DNA from 3 places in the Clostridioides sp. LIBA-7678 genome. Region 2 is predicted to be linked to each of the others. Evidence: riboswitches for the same ligand, from Rfam matches in the RefSeq annotation. Region 2 holds a riboswitch; each other region holds the start of a gene.

Region 1 (4,295 bases), 430 kb from region 2:
CTAATACAAGATTATTCATATCAGACATTTCAGACATAGTTTCAGAACTTTCAAAGGGGATGACTTTAGAGGCTGGAGATATTATAGCTACAGGTACACCTTCTGGAGTTGGTATGGGTTTTTCGCCCCCTAGATATATGAGTAGTGGAGATGTAATTGAATGTGAGGTTGAAAGTATTGGAATTTTAAGAAATTACATTAAATAAATGTTTTAATATAGGTAATGTTAAGGCAAAACCTGAATGTATTAAATGAACATATTAAAATAAATTTTAGGAGTTTAAATTATGAAAGCAGAATTTTTGACACCAGTGGTTACAATATTTGATGAAGAAGGAAATTTAGATAAAGAAGGAAATAAGAAAGTCTATGACCATCTTATAGATGGAGGTGTAGATGGTCTAGTTATAATGGGAAGTACTGGAGAGTTCTTTAATATGTCTATGGATATGCAAAAAGAACTTATAGATTTAGTAATTAGTTATGTTAATAAGAGAGTAAAAGTGTTTATAGGTACAAGTCGTATGAGTATAAAAGAGTCTATAGAGCTTTCAAATTATGCACATAATAGTGGAGCTGATGGAGTTATGATAATAAGCCCTTATTATTTCTCTCTTGATGATGACAGTATTGAGTTGTTTTATAGTGAAATAGCTAAAAATACAGAAGCTGAAATATATCTATATAATTATCCAGATAGAACTGGTTATGACTTGAGTCCAGAACTTACATTAAGACTTGTAAGAAAACATAAAAATATAGTTGGTTATAAGGATACAGTAACTTTAATGGGACATACTAGAGATTTAATAAATACTATGAAAGCAGAGTTCCCAAATTTTAAGATATATAGTGGTTATGACGAAAACTTTATACATAATCTAATGTCTGGGGGAGCAGGTTGTATAGGAGGTTTATCAAATTTAATTCCAGAAGTTTGTTCAAAATGGGCAGAAGCTTATAATAATAGAGATATGGATAAGGTTATAGAAATTCAAAAATATATCAACAAAGCAATGGATTTTTATTTAATAACAAATCCATTTATACCAGCAATGAAAAAGGCTCTGAATATAAGGGGATTACAAGTAAGTGATTATATGACTGCTCCTTTTACAAAACCAAATGAAAATCAAGTATGTGAGATTAAAAAATTAATGAATGAATTAAATATATGTTAACTGCTTAATTAAGTATATAGTAAAAAACAAAGAGTGTTTTAAAATGATTTTTATAGTCATTTTGGGCACTCTTTATTTTATATGTTAAATCAACCTTGCAAAGTTGCCAACAATAAACTACAATTATCTTAATAAAAAATAAATTAAATAATACTAGGGTACTAGATTAGTTTAATAGGGAAAGTGATGCAAGTTCACTACAGCCCCCGCTACTGTATACGGATACGAAATCAAAATCCACTGAGATTTATATGAAAAATTTTGGGAAGGGTGATAGAGGAAAAGCCGTGAGTCAGGAGACCTGCCCAGTATTACATAGGTTCAATTTAGGGTGGAAATTGTAATTTATAATAAAATGAAATATCAATTCATTTTTTGTAAAATTGATATATAAACTTCTCCTTTCTAAATTAGGAGAAGTTTTTTATTTTATTAAAAGGTTATAATTATTAAAGATAACTTTAATATAATTCTAATGAGATATATTTTAGAAATATATGTTATTAAAATTTTTAACCACTTATAAAAATAAAATATTGGAGTGAAAGAGATGAAATTTAAAGTAAATGTTTTAAAGCAATTTTTTCTAAGTATTATGATAGTTCTTTTAGTAGGAGGTCTTATAGGATGTAGTAAAAATGATAAAGAGAATGCACAAGTTAGTAGCGGTAAGAAGTTAGAATTAAAATATGCAAGTGGATTTAGTGTTGAAGACTTAGAGAATGGAATTAAAAAAGTAACTGATGGAGATAAAAGAGAACTGATTTTAATTCCTAAAAAAATTGAAGTTCCTGAAAAGTATAAAAATGCTAATATAGTTAGAACACCTGTAGATAATGTATTAATAGCATCTACAACACAAGCCTGCTCTCTAAGAACAATAGGTGAGCTAAATAGCATAAAAGCAGTAACGACAGAGGAACAGTATTGGACTATCAAAGAAATTAAAGATTTGATGAAGGACGGAAAGATACATTATGTTGGTTCAAACTTAGCACCAGATTATGAAAAAATAGTAGACTTAAATCCTGATTTAACTATAGTTAGTAGTGGTCTATCAGAAGCTGATACAAAATTTATTGATAAACTAAAAGAATTAGGACTTAACTATGTTGTAGATAATGAATACAAAGAGCAAAACCCATTTGGAAGAATGGAATGGACAAGTTTAATAGCTGCGTTTTATGATAAAGAAGATATAGCCACTAGTGAATTGAATAAGACAGTACAAAAGATAGAAGAAGTAAGTAAAAAGATAAAAAACAAGAACAAGCCTAAGGTAGTATGGGCATCTGTATATGAAGGAAATGCTTATGTAGCACCTAAAGATTCATATGTAGATAATATGATAAGAATGGCAGGTGGAATGAATGCATGTGCTTCAATGGATTCAAATGAAGGAAGAGTGAGTATTGAACAACTACATGAAGTTGCAAAGGATGCAGATATATTTGTATACTCATCAAGCTCAGATTATGCACCAAACTTAGAGTCTATAAAATCTAGTGCACCTGTATTGGCTGATTTGGATGTTGTAAAAAATGGTAACTTGTGGGTATTTGCTCCAGATTATTATCAATCAGTAGATAAGACTGATGAATTAATAGTAGATTTAGTTGAGATGTTTCATCCAGGTACTACAGGTGAAAAAATTAAACATTATATAAATTATGATAAATAATATATAATACGACACTAAAAGATGAGTTTTATGGATTTTAGTTAATATAGATTTGTTAAGAGGGGTATATAAATGGATTTTATTAATAAAATGAGAATAAAGAATACTACAATATTTATAGGACTAATTATAGGCATGATACTTACTTTTTTAGTGTGTGTAGCATTTGGCTCTGTAAAAATTGAGTTTAAAGAAATAATAGATGTTGTATTAAGAGGTATGGATAATACAGAACATTATAAAATAATATACAACATAAGGATTCCAAGAGTACTTGCAACTATGGTGGGTGGAGCTTGTTTAGCAGTATCAGGAATTTTACTACAGATATTTTTTAAGAATCCAATAGTTGAACCATATATATTAGGTGTATCTTCAGGCTCTACTTTATCAGTAGCGCTTATGATTTTAGGTGGATATACATTAGGATTTGAAAATATAACTTCAATGAGTATATTTGTAGCAGCATTTATAGGAGCTTTGATTGTAATGTCTGTAGTCATTTTATTTGCAAGTAAGGTAAAGAATATAACAACTCTTTTAATAATAGGAATTATGACTGGATATGTATGTAGTGGTATAACTAATGTACTACAATCATTTGCAAATAGTGAAAAATTAAAAGAATTTACTGTTTGGTCGATGGGAAGTTTCTCTGGATTTACTTGGGAAAAAGTAGAGATACTTATACTGATTGGTATGTTAGGTCTTTTAATGAGTATCTTTATAATAAAACCTCTAAATGCTTTTTTATTAGGAGAAGAGTATGCTAAAAGTATTGGTATAAATATAAAATTTTTTAGATTTTTGGTAGTATTTATATCTAGTATACTAGCAGCAATAGTATCAGCATTTGCAGGCCCTGTAGGATTTATTGGACTTGCAGTACCACAAATTTCAAAACTGATATTTAAGACATCAGATAATAGAGTGCTAATACCAGTGGTAATTTTTTTAGGAAGTATAGTTACAGCTCTCTGCGATTTGATATCAAGAGTAATTTTGTCACCAGTAGAGTTACCAATAAGTACAATAACATCTTTATTAGGAGCACCAATTGTAGTAATGCTATTGATGAAAAGGAAGGACAGGGCTTAGATATGTTGAAAACTAATAATTTAAGTGTGGGATATAATAAAAAAGTAGTTGTGAGTAATATAAATATAGAGGTAAAAAATGGAGAGATATTATGCCTTTTAGGAAGTAATGGTGCTGGAAAAACTACTATATTAAGGTCTTTATCTAAACTTATAACACCAATAAAAGGGGATATATATCTAAATGACATAGATATAAATCATATATCAAGAAAAGCATTATCGAAAAAAATGGCTTTAGTGCTTACAAATAGATTATTAGGTGATTTAATGACTGTACAAGATATAGTTAATATAGGAAGGTATCCATATACAGGTTTTTTTGGTAGTCTATCT
Region 2 (4,295 bases):
TTCTATTACTGAAATATCTGCATCTTTTGATGATTTATTCACTATATACTTTATTTTTTCATCATCTAACATATAAGAATCTAGATTTCTGGAATGTCTTCCAGTTATAAAAGTGTGATATGAAGGGTCTATATAGTCTGGCCCTACTTTATATGGCTGTACTTTCATATTCCTCTTGACTAAGGCTTGCATTATTCCTAATGAAATTGTTGTCTTGCCTACTCCACTACTGGTACCTGCAATTAAGATTTTTTTCATAATACACCTCCTACCTAAATTATAAATACAGAATCATTACTATTTCATAATCTCATATATTTTCTCTATATCTAAATGCTCTCTTAAAAAATCAGCCAATTTATCATATTCTTTATCTTTAAATTCACCAAAAGAATTTACCTTGCTTTCTAATTCTTGTAGACCTTTTTTCTTTCTTATATTATTTAAAATTTTCCTTGTGAAACTTATTTCATCAAAGATTCCATGAATATAAGTTCCAATTACAGTACCATCTTTATTTATGCTTCCTTCAGTATAATTCACTTCTTCATCCAGTTTTTTTGTTATCAAATCTAAGCTTCTTATACCATCACCTCGATTTGTAATACCCATATGGATTTCATAACCTTTTACTTTTATACCTTTAAGGTCATTCATATATTCACCATTACATTCAACAATAGTAGCTTCTACTTGTGTGGTAGTTTTTTCTTTCTCAAATATTGTTTCTGTATCTAAGAGACCTATACCATCAACTTCTTCAATTTCACTTTCAACATGATAAGGGTCTCTTAATTTCTTACCTAGCATTTGATACCCACCACATATACCAAATATCAATTTACCTTGACCATGCAAATTTTTAATTTGTGACTCAAGACCACTTTCTCTTATATACATTAAATCATTTATAGTACTTTTAGTTCCTGGTATTATTACCATATCTGGATTTCCTAAAGATTCTCCAAAATCTACATACCTGATGCTTACATCTTCTTGTGTCTCAAATATATTGAAATCTGTAAAATTTGACATGTGTGGAGTTCTAATTATTTCTATGTGTATATCACCTTTATTCATTTTTTTCTTAAATCTAGTAGTCACACTATCCTCATCTTCTATTTTTATATCTGTATAAGGAACTACTCCTATAACAGGTACTTTTATAATGTCTTCTAGCATATTTACTCCATCTTGTAAAAGCTCTTTTTTTCCTCTAAATTTATTAATTATTACACCTTTTACTCTTTTTTTCTCATCTTCATTTAATAAAAGCATTGTTCCTACTAATGATGCAAATACTCCTCCTCTATCAATATCTCCAACTATTATTACAGGTGCATCTGCTATTTCTGCCATACCCATATTAGATATATCTCTATCTTTTAAATTTATCTCTGCATTACTACCAGCGCCTTCCATAACTACAATATCATAAGTTGAATTCAAGCTATCAAAGGTATCTTTCAATATATCTACCAATTCTAGTTTGTAATCATGATATTGGGAAGAAGGCATTTCCCCTATAACTTTACCTCTTACAATAACTTGACTTTTGTTATTTCCAGAAGGTTTTAATAGAACTGGATTCATATCAGCTATAGGCTCTATTTTTGCTGCTTCAGCTTGAAATACTTGTGCTCTTCCCATTTCTAATCCTTCTTTAGTTATAAAGGAATTTAAAGCCATATTTTGAGACTTAAAAGGAGCAACAGTATAACCATCTTGTTTAAATATTCTACACAAACCTGCTACTAAGATACTTTTACCTACGTTTGATGCTGTTCCTTGTAGCATTATTTTTTTCCCCACTTTCTAACCCCTCCTTGCTAAAATTTACTAAAATGCCAATAAAAAAAGTCCTATTGCTTCTAAAGATAGGACTTTTATACGTATTAATTAAAAATCTTTCACCCCGAAGACCTCTTGTTTTAAATTAAATTAGGCAGGTATCCTGGCTTAACTTCATCCTACTTCTATAACCTTCCCATCAAATTGACAGTGGTATTTATAGTTTCGTTGGTTTCACAGTAGCGGGGGCTGCAAAGGCATCTAACCTTTTTCCCTTTTAATATATAATTAAGAACCTAATTTTAATCTAATATTCTATTTTCATTAATATTTTTACAGACATATATTGTAATACTTAATTTTAATTAAATTATATAAAGTCTGTAAAATTCATTTTATCTACTACAGTAAATCCACTATTAATTTCTAAAACTGTAATAGATGCATTATCAATTTTAAAGTTCCAATGATATTTATAACCACCAGAAATCAAATGTGTTATTATATTTCTTATTGTTCCTGCATGAGAACATATAAGTATTGTTTTTATATCTGAATGACTATCATTTTCTAAAAGTATATTATCAATTTCTTTTGCCACTCTTTTATAAGAGTCTATGAGACTTTCTCCATTTGGATATCTATAGTTGTTACCTTCTTCTATCATCTTTTCGAACTCTTTGGGATATTTGACTTTAATTTCTTCAAAAGTTATTCCTTCAAAGTCTCCAAAACTAATTTCTCTTAAAGCTTCTTTTTCTTCTATTTCTATTAATTTTAACCTTGATATCTTTTCTATTGTATCCTTTGTACGTGAAGATGGTGTCGTGTAAATTCGGTCTATATTTTCATTACTTAGGTATTCAGTAATTTTATTTATTTGAATTTTTCCTTCTTCACTGATACAACTATTTATGTGACCTGATAATCTTCCTTTTTTATTATCATTTGTCAATGCATGTCTTATTAGTATTAATCTTATCACATTATCACCACTTTTTAGTTTTAAAAAAACATAAAAATTAACAAATATATATAAATCAAATATACAAGCTCTGAAAGTTCTATTCCACAACCTAATATATCACCTGTTACTCCATCAATCTTTTTATAAATGTGTTTTTTGAATAATATTATAAATATAAAAATTACTATAGCTGAACCTAATATTTTAATCAACACTATATTAGGTAATAAGAATATAAATTTAGTAATAAGAATAACTATTAATGATGTATATACTATAGCTGTTATTAACATATTTGTAGTCAGTTTACCTATAAATAAATTTCCCATTCCTTTTTCTCTTGGTGTCACAGTTTTATATGTCAATAACATTACTCCTAATCTTGCAATCATTGGCATAAATATTATAACCCATAATGAATTATTACTTATTATATTGTATATGAATCCAACCTTTAATAAAAGCACAAACATAATTGCTAAAAGTGAATTTGTACCTAACCTTGAATCTTTCATTATTTCAAGCATTTTTTCTTTATCTCTATAGCTATATATTGCATCAAATGTATCTCCTAATCCGTCTATATGAAGACCTCCAGTAATTAATACCCCAGCTAGAGTTATTATTATAGAAGCTATAAATGGTTCAAATAAAAGCATAGAAATCCATCCTATTAAATAAGATAATACACCAATAACAAAACCTACAAGTGGAAAATACACTATTGATTTATAAAATTCATCATCAAATCCTACATTTAATTTTATAGGTATCCTTGTTAAAAACTGTAGTATTAAAATAAATCTTTTCATAGTCACATACTACTCCTTTATTTTCATAGGTATGCCACTAACTACAAAATAAACTTCATTACTTTTTGATGCTATGTATTGATTTATGCGACCTACAATATCAGCATATATCCTACTAAGTTTATTCCCAGGAACAATTCCCATACCTAATTCATTTGTAACAAATACAAAGTATAGATTTGTTTTTTCTATTTCTTCAATAAGTCTTATAACTTGTTCTTTTATATATTCTTCCAATTTGTTTATCTCTTCTTGAGTAGACTCTTCTATATTTAGATTGTGTTTAAACATTAGATTATTTACTAATAAGGTTACACAGTCTAGTATAACAGTTTCATGTTCTTTGTATAGCTGTCTAATTATGGAATATATATCTTCATATATTTCATATGTATCCCAATTTCTAGGTCTATTTTCTTGATGCTTTTTTACCCTATCTTTCATTTCATCATCAAACGGAATAGAAGTTGCTATATAAGCTGTTTTATTATTCCTATTTAAACATAGCTTTTCTGCAAAGTTACTCTTCCCTGACCTAGCTCCTCCTGTTACCAGAACAATTTCACTCATCAAAACACTCCTACATATTAAATTTTTATGCCTTATCTCCCCATGTCAATTTCATCAAAAGTTGCCATATTCCTATAAGTATAATTTGAAGCTTCTATTATGTTAAATGCTAGAGCAGCTCCACTTCCTTCACCCAACCTCATATCCATATTTAG
Region 3 (4,295 bases), 620 kb from region 2:
GAAGTTCATAAGAGAACTGCATAGGTAGTAGCGAACTTATGTGAACGACAACCTCAAAAATGATAAAAGTTAGGACTTACGGTTTTTACATATGTTATTTAGAAATAAATATAAAACCTTCGAAATAATTGTTTTAGATAATTACGTTTGTTAATATTATAATGAGTGATGAAAAATAGAAGTTACTCAGATATGTATATTAATAATCATAAAAAGCAATTAAAGTGAGGTGATAGTAGTGGAAAAAGCTTATAAGTTTAGAATGTATCCAAATAAAAAACAGCAAGAGTTAATTAACAAAACTTTTGGATGTTGTAGATTTGTATATAATAAATATCTTGCTAAAAAAATAGAAGTTTATGAAAACAATAAAGAAACTTTTACTTATAAACTATGTAGTTCTGATTTGACCAACTTAAAAAAAGAGTTAGAGTGGCTTAAAGAACCTGATAAATTTTCACTACAAAACACCTTAAAAGATTTAGAAAACGCATATAAAAAATTCTTTAAAGAAAATGCAGGATTTCCTAAATTTAAATCAAAAAAAACTAATAGATTTTCATATAGAACGAACTTTACAAATGGAAATATTATGCACCTTGGTCAATATATAAAATTACCTAAACTTGGAATGGTTAAAGTAAGGGATAAACAAGTACCTCAAGGAAGAATACTTAATGCTACTATATCCAAAGAACCAAGTGGAAAATATTATGTATCATTATGTTGTACTGATATAGATATTAAAGCATTTGAAAATACTAATAATCAGATAGGTTTAGATTTAGGAGTTAAAGAATTTTGTATCTCAAGTTGTGGAGACTTTATAGAAAATCCTAAGTATCTTAAGAAGTCATTAAATAAACTTGCTAAATTACAAAGAGAATTATCGAGAAAAACAATTGGTAGTTTAAATAGAAATAAAGCAAGATTAAAAGTTGCAAGACTTCAAGAACATATAGCTAATCAAAGGAAGGATTTTCTACAAAAACTATCTACCAAATTAATACGAGAGAATGATATTATTTGCATAGAGGAATTACAAGTAAAGAATATGACTAGAAATAGTAAACTATCTCGCCTAATTTCTGATGTGTCATGGTCAGAATTTATTCGTCAATTAGAATACAAGGCTAATTGGTATGATAGACAAATTGTAAAGGTAGGTAAGTTCTTTGCAAGTTCACAAATATGCAATAAATGTGGGCACAAAAACAAGGAAATGAAGAATTTAAGTATAAGAGAATGGATTTGTCCTTGTTGTAATGAAACTCACGATAGAGATATAAATGCAAGTATAAATATACTAAAAGAAGGACTAAGACTAATAAGAGTTTAAAATAAATAATGTATGTAAGAACCGTAGGAACTATGGGGATAGCCTGTGGAGAATTGGTAAGACATATTTCAGTATGCAAAATTCTATGAAGCAGGAACCCTGTGACTTTAGTCATGGGAGGTTCAGAGAAGAAAATGCTAAAACAAGAGTATACTCTGATTGTGGAACTATATTAGCAAATAGGGCTTGGAGAGTGGGTAGAAGTAATAATAATAAAATATTTTATAAAGATATAGAAAATGAAAAAGGAAAGTATGTTATTGATATATTATTAGATGCAAGTGGTTCTCAAAGTAGAAATCAAGGAAATGTGGCAATTCAGGCGTATATAATTGCAAATGCCTTAACAGAGGTTGGCATACCAAATAGAGTTATGGGATTTTCTAGTTTTTTGGATTATACAATATTAAAAAGATTTAAAGATTATGATGATAGTTTAAAAAATAGTGAAAATATATTTGAATACTTTTGTGCTGGTAATAATAGAGATGGTTTAGCTATAAAATCTATATGTAGTGGTCTAATAAATAGAGATGAAGAAAATAAAATTTTGATAGTTCTTAGTGATGGAAGACCCAATGATGTAAAGATAGGAAAAAATAGTGAGAGAACCTTAAGAGGAGAAAAAGCTTATAGAGGGATAGTTGGTTTAAGAGATACAGCTAATGAAGTAAGAAAAGCTAGGAAACAAAATATATTAGTATTAGGAGTATTCACAGGGAAAGAATCGGAGCTTGAGGCTGAAAGGTTAATATATGGAAACGATTTTATATATTCAAGAGATATAACTAGATTTTCTGATGTGGTTTCGATGTATTTAAAGAAGATAATTAGAAATTAATCAAGATTATAAAAAATAATTTATATACATAAAAATATAAAAATGAATAAAATTTGTAAAAAATGTAGAAATTTTCACAGAAAAGGTATACAATGATTTATATAGAAAATATTTTAAGAATAATTTAAAAATTAAATATATAATATTATAGGTTCTTCAAGCAAGATTAATAGGGAAAAAGGTTAAATTCCTTTACAGCCCCCGCTACTGTGATGCAGACGAAACTTTTGTTAGCCACTATGATGATATACTTTTATATTTCATGGGAAGGAAGAGGAGTAGGAAGAAGCTAAGTCAGGAGACCTGCCTAAAATATTAAAGTAATTTCTTCGGGGATGGAGAAAGTTTCTTATAATAATTATACAGATATGTTCATTTTATGTGTTTGTATTTGGATTGTCGAAAATTAGAAGCCTAGCCATCGAGTTAGGCTTTTTTATTTTTATTTTTAAAATAAATCAGACATATATTATTTATATTTTAATTATTAGAAAGGGAGAGAGGGGATAGTAAAATGAAACAAAATATCAAATTAGGGGTTATAGCTGCACTTATGTTAATCATTTTAACTCCAGTTACATCGAATGCAATGCACATAATGGAAGGATACTTACCAGTAAAATGGTCTATAGCATGGGGAGTTATATTTATACCATTTTTTTTAGTAGGACTAAAATCAATAGGAAAAATAGTAAAGCAAGACCCTAAAAAGAAAGTATTATTAGCGCTATGTGGAGCATTTGTATTTGTATTGTCAGCACTAAAGATACCTTCAGTAACAGGAAGTTGTTCACATCCTACTGGAGTAGGTCTTGGAGCAATAATGTTTGGACCAAGTGTAATGTTTGTTCTTGGAACTATAGTTCTAATATTCCAAGCATTACTATTGGCACATGGAGGAATAACTACTTTAGGAGCTAATGCTTTTTCAATGGCTATTATAGGACCAATTATATCATTCTTAATATTTAAAGCATTAAAGAAAAAAGACGGAAATAATGCAATGCCAGTATTTCTTGCAGCAGCAATAGGAGATTTGGCTACATATACAGTAACTTCGATACAGTTAGCACTGGCTTTCCCAGACCCATCAGGTGGAGTGATGGCTTCAGCAATTAAGTTTTTAGGAATTTTCTTTATGACTCAAATACCAATAGCGATAGCAGAAGGTATACTTACTGTAATTGTATATAATTTAATTACAGAAAATGGAGAAAAAAGCATACTAGAAAATAATGATAAAGGAGTTAAAGCTAATGAGTGCTAAAACAAAGACGAAAACTAATATATTACTACTTTTATTAGTAGTAGCTCTTATCATATTCCCATTACTTGTTAATTCGGGAGCTGAATATGGAGGAGCAGATGGTCAAGCTGAGAGTGAAATTACTAAGATAAATCCAGATTATGAACCATGGTTTAGTAGCCCATATGAGCCACCAAGTGGAGAAATAGAAAGTTTATTATTCTCTGCACAAGCAGCGTTAGGTGCTGGTGTAATAGGGTACATATTAGGTGTTCAAAAAGGAAAGAGAAGTTAATTATGCTTATAATTGATAAATATGCATATACAAATAGATTAAGTAAAGTAAATCCAAATAAAAAAGTAGCCATAGGAGTAATCTTTCTGATTGCTTCTATGGTAATAAAAAATATATTTGTTTTAAGTGGAATTATGATTTTAATGAGTATTCTAGTTGTTTGTGTAGCTGGAATAGATTTAAAGAATTATTTAAAATTACTCAGAATACCAATGTACTTTTTATTTCTTAGTATAGGAATAACTCTTGTAAATATATCTTTTAATAAGGCAGACTTATTATATAGTTTTGAAATTTTTAGTTTCAATGTAGGAATATCAAAAGCATCTATTGACATGTCTATTCATGTATTATTTAGAGCTATGTCTTGTTTGACTTGTGTATACTTTTGTATACTTACAACACCTTTTAATCAATTAATATTCTTCTTTAAAAAAATGCATTTGCCTGATACTTTTGTTGAACTATCAATGTTAATATATAGGTTTATATTCATATTTTTAGAAGAATTTTCAGAAATATATAAGTCACAAGAACTAAGATTTGGGTACATAAATTTAAAAACTTCATATAA

What was found. A riboswitch is a leader RNA that binds a small molecule or an ion and turns the genes downstream of it on or off. The one in region 2 is predicted to bind cobalamin.
Region 1: linked by a shared signal. The riboswitch ahead of ACTG46_RS16380 (ABC transporter substrate-binding protein) and the one ahead of ACTG46_RS18235 (cobyric acid synthase) in region 2 are both predicted to bind cobalamin.
Region 3: linked by a shared signal. The riboswitch ahead of ACTG46_RS02150 (energy-coupling factor ABC transporter permease) and the one ahead of ACTG46_RS18235 (cobyric acid synthase) in region 2 are both predicted to bind cobalamin.

Annotation. Positions count from the first base shown of each region.
Region 1 covers NZ_CP196987.1:3,525,697-3,529,991, reverse strand. Annotated here, with positions in the region: gene ACTG46_RS16390 (fumarylacetoacetate hydrolase family protein) at 1-206, shown strand, start outside; gene ACTG46_RS16385 (dihydrodipicolinate synthase family protein) at 288-1,181, shown strand; cobalamin riboswitch at 1,320-1,504, shown strand; gene ACTG46_RS16380 (ABC transporter substrate-binding protein) at 1,732-2,862, shown strand; gene ACTG46_RS16375 (FecCD family ABC transporter permease) at 2,935-3,960, shown strand; gene ACTG46_RS16370 (ABC transporter ATP-binding protein) at 3,963-4,295, shown strand, end outside.
Region 2 covers NZ_CP196987.1:3,959,230-3,963,524, forward strand. Annotated here, with positions in the region: gene ACTG46_RS18230 (cobyrinic acid a,c-diamide synthase CobB) at 1-258, opposite strand, end outside; gene ACTG46_RS18235 (cobyric acid synthase) at 298-1,812, opposite strand; cobalamin riboswitch at 1,928-2,106, opposite strand; gene ACTG46_RS18240 (histidine phosphatase family protein) at 2,162-2,776, opposite strand; gene cobS (adenosylcobinamide-GDP ribazoletransferase) at 2,797-3,570, opposite strand; gene cobU (bifunctional adenosylcobinamide kinase/adenosylcobinamide-phosphate guanylyltransferase) at 3,580-4,140, opposite strand; gene cobT (nicotinate-nucleotide--dimethylbenzimidazole phosphoribosyltransferase) at 4,173-4,295, opposite strand, start outside.
Region 3 covers NZ_CP196987.1:380,219-384,513, forward strand. Annotated here, with positions in the region: gene tnpB (IS200/IS605 family element RNA-guided endonuclease TnpB) at 230-1,339, shown strand; gene ACTG46_RS02145 (cobaltochelatase CobT-related protein) at 1,425-2,180, shown strand; cobalamin riboswitch at 2,313-2,505, shown strand; gene ACTG46_RS02150 (energy-coupling factor ABC transporter permease) at 2,695-3,447, shown strand; gene ACTG46_RS02155 (energy-coupling factor ABC transporter substrate-binding protein) at 3,437-3,721, shown strand; gene cbiQ (cobalt ECF transporter T component CbiQ) at 3,724-4,295, shown strand, end outside.